Regions from separate parts of the Streptomyces sp. NPDC058195 genome, predicted to be linked through region 1. Evidence: riboswitches for the same ligand, from Rfam matches in the RefSeq annotation. Region 1 holds a riboswitch; the other holds the start of a gene.
The links. Region 1 has a riboswitch for S-adenosylmethionine ahead of ACFVWY_RS20240 (aminotransferase class V-fold PLP-dependent enzyme). Riboswitches for the same ligand answer to the same signal wherever they lie in the genome.
Positions count from the first base shown of each region.

Region 2: another riboswitch for S-adenosylmethionine. It lies ahead of thrC (threonine synthase); the one in region 1 lies ahead of ACFVWY_RS20240 (aminotransferase class V-fold PLP-dependent enzyme).

Region 1 covers NZ_JBHVVM010000015.1:131,364-139,935, forward strand. Annotated here, with positions in the region: gene ACFVWY_RS20220 (NYN domain-containing protein) at 1-1,198, opposite strand, end outside; gene ACFVWY_RS20225 (hypothetical protein) at 1,235-1,477, opposite strand; gene ACFVWY_RS20230 (rhomboid family intramembrane serine protease) at 1,640-2,392, shown strand; gene ACFVWY_RS20235 (Lrp/AsnC family transcriptional regulator) at 2,389-2,670, shown strand; gene ACFVWY_RS20240 (aminotransferase class V-fold PLP-dependent enzyme) at 2,737-4,113, opposite strand; SAM riboswitch class IV at 4,291-4,408, opposite strand; gene trpD (anthranilate phosphoribosyltransferase) at 4,504-5,568, opposite strand; gene ACFVWY_RS20250 (cytochrome bc complex cytochrome b subunit) at 5,692-7,341, opposite strand; gene ACFVWY_RS20255 (Rieske 2Fe-2S domain-containing protein) at 7,338-8,390, opposite strand; gene ACFVWY_RS20260 (c-type cytochrome) at 8,387-8,572, opposite strand, start outside.
Region 2 covers NZ_JBHVVM010000018.1:86,783-95,354, reverse strand. Annotated here, with positions in the region: gene nagA (N-acetylglucosamine-6-phosphate deacetylase) at 1-406, opposite strand, end outside; gene ACFVWY_RS22635 (ROK family protein) at 406-1,338, opposite strand; gene ACFVWY_RS22630 (extracellular solute-binding protein) at 1,644-2,861, shown strand; gene ACFVWY_RS22625 (DUF3263 domain-containing protein) at 2,986-3,246, shown strand; gene otsB (trehalose-phosphatase) at 3,599-4,510, shown strand; gene ACFVWY_RS22615 (trehalose-6-phosphate synthase) at 4,602-6,050, opposite strand; gene ACFVWY_RS22610 (glucosyl-3-phosphoglycerate synthase) at 6,095-7,051, opposite strand; SAM riboswitch class I at 7,205-7,331, shown strand; gene thrC (threonine synthase) at 7,349-8,572, shown strand, end outside.

The DNA of each region.
Region 1 (8,572 bases):
CCGGCTTGCTGAACAGCACCCGGACCCCGCGCGGCGGCGCCAGCAGCACCGGAGCCGCCAGCTCGGCCCCGTCGAAGACGCAGGTCACCTCGGCACCGGTCTGCGCGGCGAGCACCGAGAGCCCGCCCAGCAGCCTCAGCCGCTGCTTCTCCAGCGGCAGTTGCGGATAGCCGGTCTTGGTGACGTTGTAGCCGTCGATGATCAGGTGCGCCTGCGGCAGCGCGAGCAGCTGGTCCAGCAGGGCCGGGTCGGTCTCCGAAAGGGCCCTGGCCGCGATGTCCTTGGGCGACATCCGGCCCGGCTCCACCGCGTCGACCCCGTCGGCGGGGCGCATCGAGGAGGGCGGCAGAGCCAGTTCCCGCCGGAGCCCGCTCGCGGCGTCGAGCACCGTGTCCAGCAGCAGCCGCAGCCGCATGTCCTCGACGGAACGGCCCTCCCGGGCGGCCCGGCGGCCCGCCTCCACGGCCGCCTCCGCCTCCGCGAGCCGCGCCTTGAGCCGACGGCTCTCGCTCTCGGCCGCCGAGACCTGGGCAGCCGCCTCGGACCGTACGGTCTCGGTCTCGGCCCGGCTGCGGCGCAGCGCCGCCTCACCACGCCTGACCTCGTTGACGGCGCTGCGCAGCTTGCGCTGGAGGGCGTCGGCCTCCTTGCGGGCCGTGTCCAGCTCGGCGCGGAGCCGCTCCGTCTCGTCCTTCGTGTGGGAGCGGGCCCGGCCCAGCTCCTCGCGCAGCCGCTCCAGCTCGCGGCGGCCCTCCTCGTCGGCCCGCTCGGCGTCGGCGCGCTGGACCTCCTCGCCCGCGGCGGCGACCAGTTTCACCCAGCCCACCGGGCGCAGCACATAGGCCGCCGCGGCGACGTCGACGGGGTCGGCCGCGGCGGGCGGCGCACCGGCCTCCAGGGCGGTGGCCAGCTCCGGCTGGCCCTCCTTGAGCCGCTCACCGATGCGCTGGCGGAACAGCGCGTCGCTCTCCAGCGCGGCCGCCATGGCGTTCCCGGCGAACTTGGCGCGCCGGGTCGGGGTGAAGCGGGCGTACTGGCGCAGCTGGGCCGGGAGTTCGGTGACCGTCAGGCCGCCGAACGCGTCCGCCACCAGCGCGACGACCCGTCGCCGTACCCCTTCGGGCAGCGGGCGGTCGAGCACCTCGGCGGCGTCGCCGGCCGACTCGGCCGCTCCGGCGCCGCTCTCGGGCTGCTCCACCATCCGTCACCCCAAAAGTCTGTGGGCGCGGCTCCGTCAGGAGTCGGCACCCGGCCTGTCCACCAGTTCGATCTGGTCCACCGCATTGCACCACCGGCAACGCACCGACTCGATGGTCTCACTGACCACCTCGCGTTCCTCGACGGTGGCCTCACCGGCCAGGTCGAGATGGACATACTCGACGACCTTCGAGGAGCGCGTCACGTCGAAGCGCGTGAGATTTCCGCAGAGCGTGCAGCGCCAGCGAGTCCGGTCGGTCGGCTGGGGAACCGTCGTCATCGTTGCGTCCTCTTTCGTCGAACCTTGTGCCGCTTGCTTCAAGGATCTCGCGGTGCGCCGTCGAACTGCGGATGTCCTGCCGTAACCCTACGGCCTCGCCACGTTCCCCCGGCACGGCGAGGCGGTCTGTCCCGTTCCCTCCGCTTGCGTCATGCTCTGTTCATGATCGAACCGCGAGCCGCGGCGGGCCGGGCGACCGGCGGGCCGCTCCGCACGGTCACCTCCGGCGGGCCCTGGGTGACCCATTCCCTGATCGCGGTCTGCGTCCTGGTCTTCGCGATCAGCCCGCTGTCCGGACTCCACCCGGTCCGCGGCACCGCCGACGCCGTGCTCGCCGCCCAGGCCGGGTACTTCGAACGCTGGGGAGTGATCCCCAGCGAGCTGTGGGAGGGCTCCGGGCACGCCCTGCTCACCCCGCTGACCGCCCTGTTCGTACACGGCAGCTGGCTCCACCTGCTCGGCAACATGCTCTTCCTGTACGTGTTCGGGGCGATGACGGAGGAACGGATGGGCCGGGCCGGGTTCACCTTCTTCTACGTGATCAGCGGCTACCTCGCCCTGACGGCCTACGCCGCCGCCCACGCCACCTCCGACCAGACGCTGGTGGGCGCGTCGGGGTCGATCTCGGCGGTGCTCGGGGCCTTTCTGTACCTCTTCCCGCGGGCCCGGGTCACCAGTCTGTTCCCGTTCCTCTTCTTCCTGCCACTGCGTTTCCCCGCCTGGATCGTGCTGGTCTTCTGGTTCGTCCTCCAGTGGCTGGCGGTGCGGGGCGCGGGCAACGGCGGGCCGGGCGTGGCCTACCTGGCCCATGTGGTGGGCTTCGCCCTGGGCTTCTTCTACGCGTGGGGCCGTTACCGGCGTACGGATAGAGTGAAGGCACCAGCCGCGGCCACCGAGGGAGAACGTCAGCCGTGATCACCGCGATCGTGCTCATCAAAACCAGCGTGGACCGGATTCCCGAGATCGCCGAGGCCATCGCCGCGCTGGACAGTGTCAGCGAAGTCTTCTCGGTTACCGGTACGTACGACCTGATCGCCATGGTCCGGGTGCCCCAGCACGACGATCTGGCCGATGTCATCCCCGGCCGGATCAGCAAGATCCCCGGTGTCGAGGCCACCGACACGCACGTGGCCTTCCGCACCTACTCGCAGCACGATCTGGAGGCCGCCTTCGCCATCGGGCTGGACGCGTAGGCGCTCCCTTTCACCACACCTTCGGCGGGGGACGGGCACACAGCCCGTCCCCCGCCGAAGGTCTGTTCAGACCTGTGCGGCGCCCCGGTCCGGGACGCAGCGCCCGCCCTCGGTGCGGTACTTCCACTGGGCGCCCTCGCTGACCAGCTCCCGGACCGCGCGGACGAAGCGCTCGATGTGCTCCTCGGGCGTACCGGCCCCGAAGCTCACCCGGATGGCGTTCAGCGACCGCTCGCCCGGGGCGGCCTCGGGCGCGCCGCACTCGCCGACCTGCTGCGGGTCACTGCCCAGCAGGGTGCGGACCAGCGGGTGGGCGCAGAAGAGGCCGTCACGGACGCCGATGCCGTACTCGGCGGAGAGCGCGGCGGCGAAGTGCGAGCTGTTCCAGCCCTCCACCACGAAGGAGATCACGCCGACCCGCGGGGCGTCGTCGCCGAACAGCGACAACACCTTGACCTGCGGCACCTCGGCGAGCCCGGCCCGGACCGCGGCCACCAGGCGCTGCTCCCGGGCGACCAGGGTGTCGAAGCCCGCCTCGGTCAGTGCCTTGCAGGCGGAGGCGATGGAGTACACGCCGATGACATTGGGCGATCCGGCCTCGTGACGGGCGGCGGTGGAGTGCCACTCCACGTCCACACCGCCGTCGGCACGGCGGGCCACCGTGCGCGAGGCTCCGCCGCCCGCGAGGTAGGGCTCGGCCTCCCGGAGCCAGTCGGCCCGCCCGGCGAGGACGCCCGAGCCGAAGGGCGCGTACAGCTTGTGGCCGGAGAAGGCGACCCAGTCGACGTCCAGCGCGGCGATGTCCACCGGGTGGTGCGGGGCGAGCTGGGCGGCGTCCAGCACGATCCGTGCACCGTGCGCGTGCGCGGCGGCGGCCAGCTCCTTCACCGGCCACAGCTCGCCGGTGACGTTGGAGGCACCGGTGACGCAGACCAGCGCGGGGCCGTGGGGATCGCGGTCGGCGAGCGCCCGCTCCAGGGTCTCGACCGCCTGGGCGGGGGTGCGCGGAGCGTTCAGGTAGGTCACCTGGGCGTCGCGCCACGGCAGCAGCGAGGCGTGGTGCTCGGTCTCGTAGACGAAGACCTGGCAGCCTGCCGGGAGGACCGCGGCCAGCAGGTTCAGCGAGTCGGTGGTGGAGCGGGTGAAGACCACCTGGTCGTCGGGGCGGCAGCCGAGGAACTCCGCGACGGTGGCGCGGCTGTTCTCGAAGAGGTCGGTGGAGAGCTGCGAGAGGTACCCGGCTCCGCGGTGGACGCTGCCGTAGTACGGGGCGTAGGCGGCGACGTCGTCCCAGACCCGCTGGAGCGCCGGGGCGCTGGCGGCGTAGTCGAGCGCGGCGTACGTGACCTCACCACCGGTGACCAGCGGAACCCTCACGTCCTCCCCCAGAACCGACAGGGGGGCACAAAGCGACTGGTCGGCGGCAGCGGTGAAGACAGACATGGCGAACTCCCGTGAGAGGCAGGCGAAACCCGTGCGCCGGCGGGTACGCGGCAGCGCAGCGGAAAAGAACGAAGAGGGGGTGTGCGGAAGGGGCCGACGGCCCTAACGCATTCGCGTGCTCACAGGAGGCTCCCTAGGGACCAGGACCCCGGGGGTTGGCATGCTCCGATGCCGAGGGGCCCGCGCTTGCCGCAGACCTCGCTGCCTACGGCCTGGTCTTCACCCGGGGCACCCCGCCACGGACGGAGGGTTGCCGGACAGCGGGCCGGGGCCGTAGTCGCTGTCACTCATGACCTGCCAGCATCTTGCCATACGCGGCAAGACGCGCAAGGGCGCGGTCCACGATCCGGACCGCGCCCCCTGTCCGCGCCGATACCGGCGCCGGTGCGTTCAGGCGTTGCTGACGGACACCCAGCGCTCCAGCGCACGGGCCGCCGCACCCGAGTCGATGGACTCGGCGGCCCGGACCATCCCGGCCGCGAGCTGCTCGGTCAGCGCGCCGTCCGCCGCGTCCAGCGCCACCAGCGCCGCCGCCGAGTTGAGCAGCACGGCATCGCGCACCGGACCCCGCTCGCCCGCCAGCACCCGGCGGGCCACATCCGCGTTGTACGAGGCGTCCGCGCCGCGCAGCGCCTCCACGGGCACCAGCTCCAGACCGACGTCGCGCGGGTCGAACGCCTCCTCGCGGACGGCTCCGTCCCGTACCACCCAGACCCGCGAGGTCGCGGTCGTCGTCAGCTCGTCCAGGCCGTCGTCGCCGCGGAAGACCAGCGCGGAGTTGCCGCGCTCGGCCAGCACCCCGGCGACGATGGGAGCCATCTTCGGGTCGGCCACCCCGACGGCCTGGGAGCGCACCCGGGCCGGGTTGGTGAGCGGACCGAGGATGTTGAACGTGGTCGGCGTGCCGAGCTCCTTGCGGGCCCTGGCCACGTGGCGCAGGGCGGGGTGGAAGCGCACCGCGAAGCAGAAGGTGATGCCCGCCTCCTGGGCGACCTCGACGACCCGCTGCGCGGAGAGGTCCAGGTTGACGCCGAGCTTCTCCAGCACGTCGGAGGAACCGGACGCGGAGGACGAGGCGCGGTTGCCATGCTTGACGACCTTGGCCCCGGTACCGGCGATGACGACCGCCGACATGGTGGAGATGTTGACCGTCCTGGCGAGGTCGCCGCCGGTGCCGACGATGTCGACCGTGCGGCCGGGCACCTCGATGGTGTGGGCGTGCTCGTACATCGCCCGGACCAGCCCGGAGACCTCGCCGATGGTCTCGCCCTTGGCCCGCAGCGCCACCGCGAACCCGGCGATCTGCACATCGGTCGCCTCCCCGCGCATGATGCGGTCCATCGCCCAGGCGGTGGCGTCCGCGCTGAGGTCCTCGCCGCGCAGCAGGGGGTTCAGCACACCGGGCCAGGAGTGGTCCGCCACGCTGTCGCCGCCGATCGGGGTCACAACGTTCATGGTCCGCTCCAGGGTCCACAGCCAGTAAAAGGGATTGCCTCCACCCTATCCACCAGCGGGCACGGCAAAGAGCCCCGTCCATCGAATGGACGGGGCTCCTGCCGTGGCGATCAGTTCAGGCGATCAGTGGTGACCGTGGCCGCTGGTGATCTCCTTGTATTCCTCGGCGGTGGGCTTGGCGATCTGGTTGTCCTCGCCGTAGAGGCCCTTGCTGAGCCTGGCCCGCAGCTTCTGCAGGGCCGAGACCTTGCGCTCGACACCGTTCTCGTCGACCGTCGGGCCGAGCTCGAGCGGCTTGTACTGCTCGTGCGCGGTGAGGGTGTGCAGCTGCCCGGGGCTGAGCGGCTCGTGGATCTCGACGAACTCACCGTGCGGCAGGCGCTTGATGAGGCCGGACTCGCGTCCGTGCAGCACCTTCTCCTTGTCGCGGCGCTGGAGACCGAGGCAGATCCGCCGGGTGGCGATGAACGCGAGGACCGGGCCGACGAAGATGAAGATTCGGACGAACCAGGAAATGGCGTTGATCGACAGGTGGAAGTGCGTGGCCCACAGGTCGTTGCCACCGCCGATGAAGACGATGACGTACTCGGTGATCCAGGCGACACCGAAGGCCGTCCGGGTCGGGGCGTTGCGCGGGCGGTCCAGGATGTGGTGCTCGCGCTTGTCCCCGGTGATCCAGGACTCGATGAACGGGTAGACCGCGATGATCGCGAGCACCACACCGAAGGCCATCAGCGGGATGAAGACGCCCAGGACCAGCGTGTGGCCCCAGAGGTTGATCTCCCAGCCCGGCATGACACGGATCAGACCCTCGGCGAAGCCCATGTACCAGTCGGGCTGGGCGCCGGTGGACACCTGGTCCGGACGGTAGGGGCCGATGTTCCACACCGGGTTGATCGTGGCGATCGCCGCGATGACCGCGATGATGCCGAAGACCAGGAAGAAGAACCCGCCGGCCTTCGCCATGTACACCGGCAGCAGCGGCATGCCGACGACGTTCTTGTTGGTGCGGCCGGGGCCCGCGAACTGCGTGTGCTTGTGGTAGAAGACCAGGATCAGGTGCGCCACCAGCAGGCCGAGCATGATGCCCGGCAGCAGCAGGATGTGGATCGAGTAGAACCGGGCGACGAAGTCGTGGCCGGGGAACTCTCCGCCGAACAGGAACATCGAGATGTACGTGCCGACGATCGGCATCGACAGGATCGCGCCCTGGGTGAAGCGGATACCGGTACCGGACAGCAGGTCGTCCGGGAGCGAGTAGCCGGTGAAGCCGGTGAACATGCCCAGCACGAACAGCAGGAAGCCGAACAGCCAGTTGATCTCACGCGGCTTGCGGAACGCACCCGTGAAGAAGACGCGCATCATGTGCACGAACATGCCGGCCAGGAAGATCAGCGCGGCCCAGTGGTGGATCTGGCGAACCAGCAGACCACCGCGGACGTCGAAGCTGATGTCCAGGGTCGAGGCGTACGCCTCGGACATCCGGATGCCCTGCATCGGCTCGTACGAGCCGTGATACACGACCTCGTTCATGCTCGGGTGGAAGAACAGCGTCAGGTACACACCCGTGAGGATGATGATGATGAAGCTGTAGAGGCAGATCTCGCCCAGCATGAAGGACCAGTGGTCCGGGAAGATCTTGCGCATGTTGGCCTTGGCCAGGGAGTAGATCCCGAGCCGGCCGTCCGCCCAGTCGGCCACCCGCTCGCCAGCGGGCGCCTTGCGGTTGCCCGGTGCGCTGGCACTGGGTGTGTTCGTGGTCGCAGTACTCATCCGCGCTCCCAGAATGCAGGACCGACGGGCTCATCGAAGTCGCCGAGCGCTTCGAGGTTGCCCTCGCTGTTCACGCCGATCCGCAGCTGCGGGAGGGCGTGACCGGCCGGACCGAAGATGACGCGGGCGCCGTCGGAGAGGTCGAAGGTGGACTGGTGGCACGGGCAGAGCACGTGGTGCGTCTGCTGCTCGTACAGGCTGATCGGGCAGCCGACGTGGGTGCAGATCTTGGAGAAGGCCACGATGCCCTCGTGGGCCCACTCGCGCTCGCGCTTGTCCTTGATGTTCTCCGGCTGGATCCGGACGATCATCAGGGCGGCCTTGGCGATCTGGTTGTTGAAGTCCTCCGCGCTCTCCTCCAGGCCCTCGGGCATGGCGAAGGTCAGCGAACCGACGGCGACGTCCTCGGGACGCAGCGGCTCCATCGTGTTCATGTTGATGAGCTGCTTGCCCCTGGCCCACAGGGTGCTGCGGAGCTTCTTCTCCGGCAGCGGACCGAGGTCGCGCAGCAGCACCACGCCGGAGAGCGGCACCAGGGCCAGCGCGCCGAACATGGTGTTGCGGATCAGCTTGCGCCGGCCGAACCCGGACTCCGCGGCACCCGCCGCGAAGTCGGCCATGACCTTCGCCTTGACCTCGGGCTCCGCCGCGATGGCGTGCCGGTCGTCGGCGACCTCGACGTCGGACATCAGCGTGCGCGCCCAGTGGACGGCGCCGGCGCCGATCGCGAAGAGCGCCACACCCAGAGTCAGACCCAGCGAGAAGTTCAGCGCGCTCACGTGGCCGAAGGGCCAGATGTACACGATCTTGTCGACCGGGAAGATGACGTACGAGGCGATGAAGCCGACCGTGGCCAGCATCGACAGCGTGAACAGGAAGGCGACCACGCGCTCGGAGCGCTTGGCTGCCCGCTCGTCGATGTCCTGGATGCGCGGCTGGTGAGCCGGCAGCCCGGGGTCGGCGAACGGGTCGTCCGCGACCTCTACCGCGCCGTGCGCGGGGACCTGCGTTTCGGGCAGGTTCTCTTCTGGAATCTCTTGGCTACTCATGACTTCTTGGCCTTAGCGGTGTGGGCCGCGACCCAAACGGCAACTGCGATCAGTGCGCCGAGTCCGAAGATCCAGGCGAACAGTCCCTCGCTGACCGGCCCCAGGCCGCCCAGCTTCAGACCACCCGGGTTCTCCGACTGGGCGCTGTTCACGGTCTGGACGTACGCGATGATGTCCCGCTT
Region 2 (8,572 bases), on a different contig from region 1:
CCTTGCGGCAGGGCGAGATGAACGGCCCCTCGAAGTGGATGCCGGCCAGGTCGCCCTGCTCCACCAGCTCCGACAGCACACCGGCCCGGTGGGCGAGGAAGTCCATCTCGCCGGTGACCGTGGAGGCGACCAGGGTGGTGGTGCCGTGCTCGCGGTGGGTGCGGACGCCGGTGAGGACCTCGTCCACGGTGCCGGAGGTGAAGGAGGCGCCGCCGCCGCCGTGGTTGTGCATGTCGACGAAGCCGGGCACCACCCAGTGACCGCTCAGGTCGAGGGTCCGGGCGTCCTGCGCCGCGCTGCCCGCGATCCGGGTGCCTTCTACGATCACCCGGCCGCCCTCGACGGTCCCGGTGGGAAGCACCACCCGGGCACCTGCGAGAACCGTGCTGTCTGCGCGTCCGGCCATCAGGCGGATACCTCCGTGGAGAGAAGATCCCAGGCGAGTAGCCCCGCGCCCAGGCATCCGGCGGTGTCCCCGAGGGCCGCCGGGACGATGTGGGGCAGCTTCTGGAACGTGACCCGTTCCTCGACGGCCGCACGGAGTGGTGTGAACAAGGTTTCCCCGGCCTCGGCGAGACCGCCACCGATGATGAGCGTGCGCGGGTCGAGCAGCGTCAGCGCGGTGACCAGCCCGGCGGCGAGCGCGTCCACCGCGTTCCGCCAGACCTCCACCGCCGCCGGGTCGCCGGACTCGACGGCCTTCGCGCAGTCCGCCGCGTCCGCCGCCGGATCGCCGGACGCCGCGGCCCAGGCGCGGCTCACGGCGGCGGCCGAGGCCAGCGTCTCCAGGCAGCCGCGCTGGCCGCAGCCGCAGTCGGGGCCGTCCGGGCGGACCACGATGTGCCCGATCTCGCCCGCGTACCCGTGCGCGCCCGCCTCGATCGTGCCCGCGATGCCGATGGCCCCGGCGATGCCGGTGCCCAGCGGCACGAAGAGGAAGCGGTCGGCGCCCTTGCCGGCGCCGATCCGTCCCTCGGCCAGCCCGCCGGTGCGTACGTCGTGGCCGAGCGCGACGGGTACGCCGCCGAGCCGCTCGCCCAGCAGGCGGCGCATCGGTACGTCGCGCCAGCCCAGGTTCGCGGCGTAGACCGCCGTCCCGTTCTCGGCGTCGACGATGCCGGGCACGGCCACCCCGGCCGCCACGGCGCTCTCGCCGAAGTGCTCCTCGCCGTACGCCCGAAGGTCGGCGGCGAAGCCGAGAATCGACTCCACGACCGCTTCGGCGCCGCGCTCGCGGCCGGTCGCCCGCCGCGCTTCGTGCAGCAGTGCGCCGTCAGCCCCGACCAGTGCGGCCTTCATTCCGGTGCCGCCCACATCGAGGGCGATGACGTGTTTCACGGGAAACAGTTTCGCCCGAGGAGCCAAAAAGGTCTAGTCCACTACCCCGGTTTGTTGCGGATGCATACAAAATAACGGTCAAGGACGTGCCCGCTTCCGGCCGCTGCTCCTGGTGAGGTACCGGTCGCGTTGCGAAAGCGAGACCGCCGAAGGTGTAGACCTGCGGTGATCCGCTGGTGCAGGATCGCTCCTCATCCGAGGACCCCGTGCCGGTGCGGCCGGCGCGGACACCGCGATGGACGAGGACGGTCTGGGCTGTGCAGTTGCGCTACCGGGTACGGACGGCGGTCTTCACCGCGCTGGGCATGACGGCGGCGCTGACGGGCTGCGGGGGAGACGGCGGGTCGGGGGACGTCACGCTCAAGCTCGTCGCGGCCGACTACGGAACGGGCCCGGCCAACACCTCGCGGAAGTACTGGGACGCGGTCGTCAAGGGCTTCGAGTCCTCCCACCCCGGGATCAAGGTCGACGTCAGCATCCGCTCCTGGAAGGACATCGACCGCGAGGTCGCCGCGATGGTGGAGAAGGGGCAGGCCCCCGACATCGCCCAGGTCGCCTCGTACGCCGACTACGCCAAGGCCGGGAAGCTCTACCGGGCCGACCAGATGCTGTCCATACGTACGCAGGCCAACTTCCTGCCGTCCCTCGCCGACGCGGGCAGCGTCGACCGCACCCAGTACGGGCTGCCGTTCGTCGCCAGCACCCGGCTGCTCTTCTACAACAAGAAGCTCTTCGCGCAGGCGGGCCTCGACGCCCCGCGGACCTGGGACGACATCCGCGACGACGCGGCGGCGCTCAAGCAGCGCGGCGTGGACTACCCCTTCGCGCTGCCGCTCGGCCGGGAGGAGGCCCAGGCCGAGACCATGATGTGGCTGCTCGGCGGGGATGGCGGCTACACCGACGACAGCGGCTCGTACGACATCGACTCCACCGAGAACGTGAAGACGTTCGCATGGCTGAAGACCAACCTGGTCGAGCCGGGGCTCGTCGGCCCGCAGGCCCCCGGCGAACTCGACCGGCAGAAGGCGTTCTCCGCCTTCACCGACGGCCGGGTCGGCATGCTGAACGGGCACCCGACGCTGATGCAGGAGGCCGGGCGCAAGGGCGTGCCGGTCGGCATGGTGCCGATGCCCGGTCGCGACGGCCCGGCCCGCAACTCGCTGGGCGTGGCCGACTGGATCATGGGCTTCAGGCAGAGCGGCCACCGCGTGCAGCTGGGCAAGTTCTTCGACTACCTGTTCACCGACAAGAACGTCATCGCCTTCGCCGACGAGTACGACATGCTCCCGGTCACCGACAGCGCCTCGGCGGCCATGGAGTCCGACCCCAGGTACGCGCCGCTGCGGAAGTTCCTGAGCGCGCTGCCGGACTCGCAGTTCTACCCGTACGGCAGGACGTCGTGGGCCCAGACCAGCGCCTCGCTCAAGGAGAACGTGGGCCGGGCCGTCGAGCCGGGCAGCAGCCCCGAGAAGGCGCTGAGCCAGGTCGCCCGTGACGCGGCCGCGGCGGAGCGCGACGAGTAGGGGCGCCTCCCGCGGCACCGGTCTCCCAGGGCGCCGGTCACCCACGGCACCGGTTGCCTGGGCGCCGGACTCCCGGGCACCGGCCCAGGTGTCACTCTGCCGGACGGGCGATAGGTTGGCTGATATGACCGCTGCCACGCCCGGGGCCGACGACGCCCCCGACGCCCTCTCCGAGCGGGACCGCTCCGTGCTCGCCGTCGAACGGCAGTCGTGGCCCGGTCCCGGGGCGAAGGAACGGGCGATCCGTGAGCAGCTGGGCATCTCGCCCACCCGCTACTACCAGCTGCTCAACGCCCTCCTCGACGACCGCCGCGCCCTGGCGGAGGACCCGGTCACGGTCAACCGCCTGCGCCGGGTACGCGACGCCCGCCGCGACCGCCGCTGAGCACGGCCGCGCACCCCGGCACCCCGCCGCCGAGCACACCCCGCCCGGCCCGGGAACGGTCCTGGCCCGGGAACGGCCCCGGGCCCGAGAACACCCGCAGGCCCGAGAACACCCGCAGGCCCGGGAAGCCCCACCGGACCCAGCAACGCCTCCGGGGCCCGCTGACACCCCCGGGCCAGGACCGCCGGGCTCGGGAACGCCCGCAGACCCAGGAACACCGGCGGGGCCGAGCACACCCGGCGGGGCCCAGGAACACCCCGCCGTCCCCGGAGCGCCCACCGGCCACTCCCCGCCGGGGACGGGCTTGGCGGACGGCCGCCCCCGCCCCGCCTCCCCGCTATAGGCTCGCCCCATGGGCAGCAACCCGGAAGCACCCACCCCCGCATCCGCACCCGCCCCGGGCCAGCCGCCCGCCGGGCTCCCGACCCCCACCACCGCGGCCGGCCGCGAGGCCCTCGCCGCGATCCTCGCCCGCCCCGGCCGTGCCGTGATCGCGCTCGACTTCGACGGCACCCTCGCCGACATCGTCCCCGACCCGGAGCAGGCCCGCGCCCACCCCGGCGCCGTCCCGGCCCTCGCCGCGCTCGCCCCGAAGGTGGCCTCCGTCGCCGTGATCACCGGCCGCCCGGCCTCGGTCGCGGTCCGGCACGGCGGGTTCGCCTCCGTGCCCGGCCTCGACCACCTCGTCGTCCTCGGCCACTACGGCGCCGAACGCTGGGACGCCGTCACCGGCACCGTCCACGCCCCCGCCCCGCACCCCGGCATCGCCACCGTCCGCGCCGAACTCCCCGGCGTCCTGGACCGCTCCGGCTCCTGGCACGGCACCTGGATCGAGGAGAAGGGCCAGGCCATCGCCGTCCATACCCGCCGCGCCGCCGACCCGCAGGGGGCGTTCGAGGCCCTGGGCAAGCCCCTCGACGAGCTGGCCGCCCGGCACGGACTGATCGTCGAGCCCGGCCGTATGGTCCTGGAGCTGCGCCCGCCCGGCGTCGACAAGGGCGTAGCACTCACCGAGTACGTACGCGAGACGGGCGCCCGGTCCGTGCTCTACGCGGGCGACGACCTCGGCGACCTCGCCGCCTTCGCCGCGGTGGAGAGGCTCCGCGCCGACGGTGCCGACAGCATCCCCGGACTGCTGGCGTGCAGCGGCAGCGCGGAAGTGCCCGAGCTGTCCGGCCGCGCCGACCTCCTCCTGTCCGGCCCGGGGGCGGTGGTGGAGTTCCTGCGCTCACTCGCGAGCCGGCTGGAGGCGGGTACAGGCTGATCGAGCCGGGATTCCGCCGCCCTTCGCCCTCCCGCGCCCCGCGCCCCGCGGGCTGTGCCCCGCCCTTCCGCACCCCGGGCCGGGGCACGGCCTACCCCCGCCGCAGCGCGTCCAGCTGGTCCAGGAACCACTGCTGCGGAGGCAGCGCGACCGCCGCCGCGGCCAGGCGCTCGGTGCGGGCGGCCCGCTCGTCCTCCGCCATCGTCAGCGCCTCGTGCAGCGCCGCCGCCGTCGCCGACACGTCGTACGGATTCACCACGACCGCGTCGCCGCCCAGCTCCTCGTACGCCCCCGCCTCCCGGGACAGGACCAGCGCACAGCCGTGGTCGGAGACCACCGGGATCTCCTTGGCGACCAGGTTCATGCCGTCGCGGATCGGGTTGACGAGTGCCACGTCGGCCAGCCGGTACGCGGCCAGGGAGCGGGCGAAGTCGTCCTCGACGTGCAGCACCACCGGCGTCCAGCCGTCCGTGCCGAACTTCCTGTTGATGTCGTCGGCGACCCGCCGGACCTCGGCCGTGTAGTCCCGGTACACCGCGAGGTCCTGCCGCGAGGGGTAGGCGAAGGCGACGTGGACGACGCGCTCGCGCCACTGGGGCCGCTCGGCCAGGAGCTCCTGGTACGCGAGCAGGCCACGCACGATGTTCTTGGACAGTTCCGTTCGGTCCACCCGCACGATCGTCCTCCGGCCGGGGCCGATCTGCTCGCGCAACGCCGCCATCCGCTCGTCCACGTCCGCCTCATGCGCCCGGTGGCGCAGGAAGTCCCCGTCCGCGCCGAGCCCGTGCACCCCGATCCGGGTGTCCCCGGTGCCGCCCAGGATCCGCTCGCAGCAGCCGGTGAACGCGTCCGCCCAGCGCCGGGTCAGGAACGCCGCCCGGTCCGCGCCCAGGACGCCGCGCAGCACCTGCTCGGCGATGTCGTCGGGGAGCAGCCGGAAGTAGTCGACCGGCGCCCACGGGGTGTGCGAGAAGTGGCCGATGCGCAGATCGGGCCGGAGCGCGCGGAGCATGCCCGGGACCAGCACCAAGTGGTAGTCCTGCACCAGCACCGCCGCGCCCGGCCCGGCCTCCTCGGCGAGCGCCTCGGCGAAGGCCCGGTTGTACCGCTCGAACGACGCCCACCGGCGGCGGAAGCCCGCATCGAAGGCCGGCTCCAACGGGGTCTGGTACAGCAGGTGGTGGACGAACCAGAGCACCGAGTTGGCGATGCCGTTGTACGCGTCGGCGTACGTGCCCGCGTCGATGTCGAGCATCCGTACGCCCGGCTCGCCCACCCCGCGCCGGACCGCCTCCCGGTCCCCGTCGCCCAGCGCCGCGCACACCCACAGCTTGTCGTCCACGGCGCTCAGCCCGGAGACCAGACCGCCGCCGCCCCGCCGCGGGGTGAGCGACCCGTCGTGCTCCCGGGTGTACGAGACCGGGCCGCGGTTGGACGCGACGAGAACCTGGGCGCCGGGCGGGGCGTCGCCCGACGGGGCGCCGTCGGGCCGGGTGTCGCCGGTCCGGTCGGTGGGGCGGGATGCGTGCGCGGAGACCATGTTGCGGAATCTAGCCCGATCGCGAACCGCCCAAACGTGCGAAATCAGGCCGCGCGGCGCGCCACGTACTCCTCGATCTCGCACATCGGGGGCCGCTCCTCGGTGTCCACGGCGTGGGTCCGGGGCACGAACCCGTTCGCCCCGCGTTCGAACTGGGTGAGCGCCGGGCGCACCAAGTGCCCTCGGGACAGCCGGAGTTGGGCCGTCCGGTAGATGGCTGCCGCCATCCGGCCGAGCGCCTGCCCGTCCTGGTGCCGGTGCTTGCGCACCCCCACGTCGACCTGGGCCAGCGCGTCCAGCCCCACCGTGTGCAGCGCGTCGACCAGGAGCCCCAGCTCCACGCCGTAGCCGACCGGGAACGGAAGCTGTTCGAGCAGCGAGCGGCGCACCGCGTACTCACCGCCCAGCGGCTGTACGAAACCGGCCAGCCGGGGCCAGTGCAGATTGAGCAGCGGACGCGCCACCAGCTCGGTCACCCGGCCGCCCTGCCCCGCCGTGTCACCGAAGGGGCGGTCGTACATCGCCTTGACGAACTGCACGTCCGGATCGGTCAGCAGCGGGCCGACGATGCCGGAGACGAAGTCCGCCGAGAAGTCCTTCAGGTCGGCGTCCACGAAGCACACGATGTCCCCGCCGGTCACCAGGAGCGACCGCCACAGCACCTCGCCCTTGCCGGGCACGGCCGGTATCCGGGGCAGGATCGCGTCGCGGTGCACCACCCGGGCGCCCGCCTCCCTGGCCACCCGGGCGGTGGCGTCGGTGGAACCGGAATCGATCACCACCAGCTCGTCGACCAGCCGGACCTTCTCCATCAGCTCGCGCCGGATCGTCGCGACGATCTCGCCGACCGTCGCCTCCTCGTTCAGCGCGGGCAGTACGACGCTGACGCTTCCGCGCCCCGCCTCCCCGGCCGCGGCCCGCGCGGCCAGGAGGCGGTCCAGCGGGCGGTCGGCGGCCGACCAGGAACGCCTGGCCAGCCAGCACTCGACCTCTTCCAGCACGGTCGATACTCCCTGTATGTGATCCATCTCGCGGTTCGGACGACTATCTCAACCGTCCGCTGCTTCGGTTACAGTCTTGAACAACGCGGACGACCCTCGCATGCCGGGGTCCGTCCGCCGATAAATGCCCGGATCGAAGGTCCGGTGCCACAGCGCTCATCCAGAGGGACTGAGGGAACGGCCCGTTGAAGTCCCGGCAACCCCCCCACCGACCGTGCGGTCCGGTGAGGAAGGTGCCAATTCCGTCTCGTGGCGAAACGCGCCGCGGGGAAGATGAGGAGAAAGGGCCTCGCCATCATGGCTGCGCAGACCGCTGCAGTAAGCATCGACGCTTCCGCCGACACCACCGAATCCGCCGCGACCGTCGACCTCGGACCCGCTTCCGGGCTTTCCTGCCGCGAATGCGGCGAACGTTTCGACCTCGGCCCGATTTTCGCCTGTGCCTCCTGTTTCGGACCGCTCGAAGTCGCGTACGAACTGCCGAGCGGTTCCCCCGAGGAGCTGAAGAAGCGCATCGAGGCCGGTCCGGCCAACATCTGGCGCTACGCCCCGCTGCTGCCGGTCCCCGCCGACGTCGCCGAGAAGCCGAACCTGAACCCCGGCTGGACCAAGCTGGTCCAGGCCGACAACCTCGCCCGTGAGCTGGGCGTCGAGCCGGGCAGGCTGTTCGTCAAGGACGACTCCGGCAACCCCACGCACTCCTTCAAGGACCGTGTCGTCGCCCAGGCCATCGAGGCCGCCCGCGCCTTCGGCTTCACCACGCTGTCCTGCTCCTCCACCGGCAACCTCGCCGGTGCGGTGGGCGCCGCCGCCGCCCGGGCCGGCTTCCGCTCCTGCGTGTTCATCCCGCACGACCTGGAGCAGGGCAAGGTCGTCATGGCCGCGGTGTACGGCGGCGAGCTGGTCGGCATCGAGGGCACCTACGACGACGTCAACCGCTTCTGCTCCGAACTGATCGGCGACCCGCTCGGCGAGGGCTGGGGCTTCGTCAACGTCAACCTGCGCCCGTACTACGGCGAGGGCTCCAAGACCCTGGCGTACGAGATCTGCGAGCAGCTCGGCTGGCGGCTCCCGGACCAGCTGGTCATCCCGATCGCCTCCGGCTCGCAGTTCACCAAGATCGACAAGGGGCTCCAGGAGCTGATCAAGCTCGGCCTCGTCGAGGACAAGCCGTACAAGCTCTTCGGCGCCCAGGCCGAGGGCTGCTCGCCGGTCTCGGTGGCGTACAAGGGCGGTCACGACGTCGTCCGGCCGCAGAAGCCGGACACGATCGCCAAGTCCCTCGCGATCGGCAACCCGGCCGACGGCCCGTACGTCCTGGACATCGCCCGCCGCACCGGCGGCGCGGTCGAGGACGTGAACGACGAGCAGGTCGTCGACGCGATCAAGCTGCTGGCCCGCACCGAGGGCATCTTCGCGGAGACGGCGGGCGGGGTGACGGTCGGCGTGACGAAGAAGCTCATCGAGGCCGGTCTGATCGACCCCGCGCTGACCACCGTCGTACTGAACACGGGTGACGGT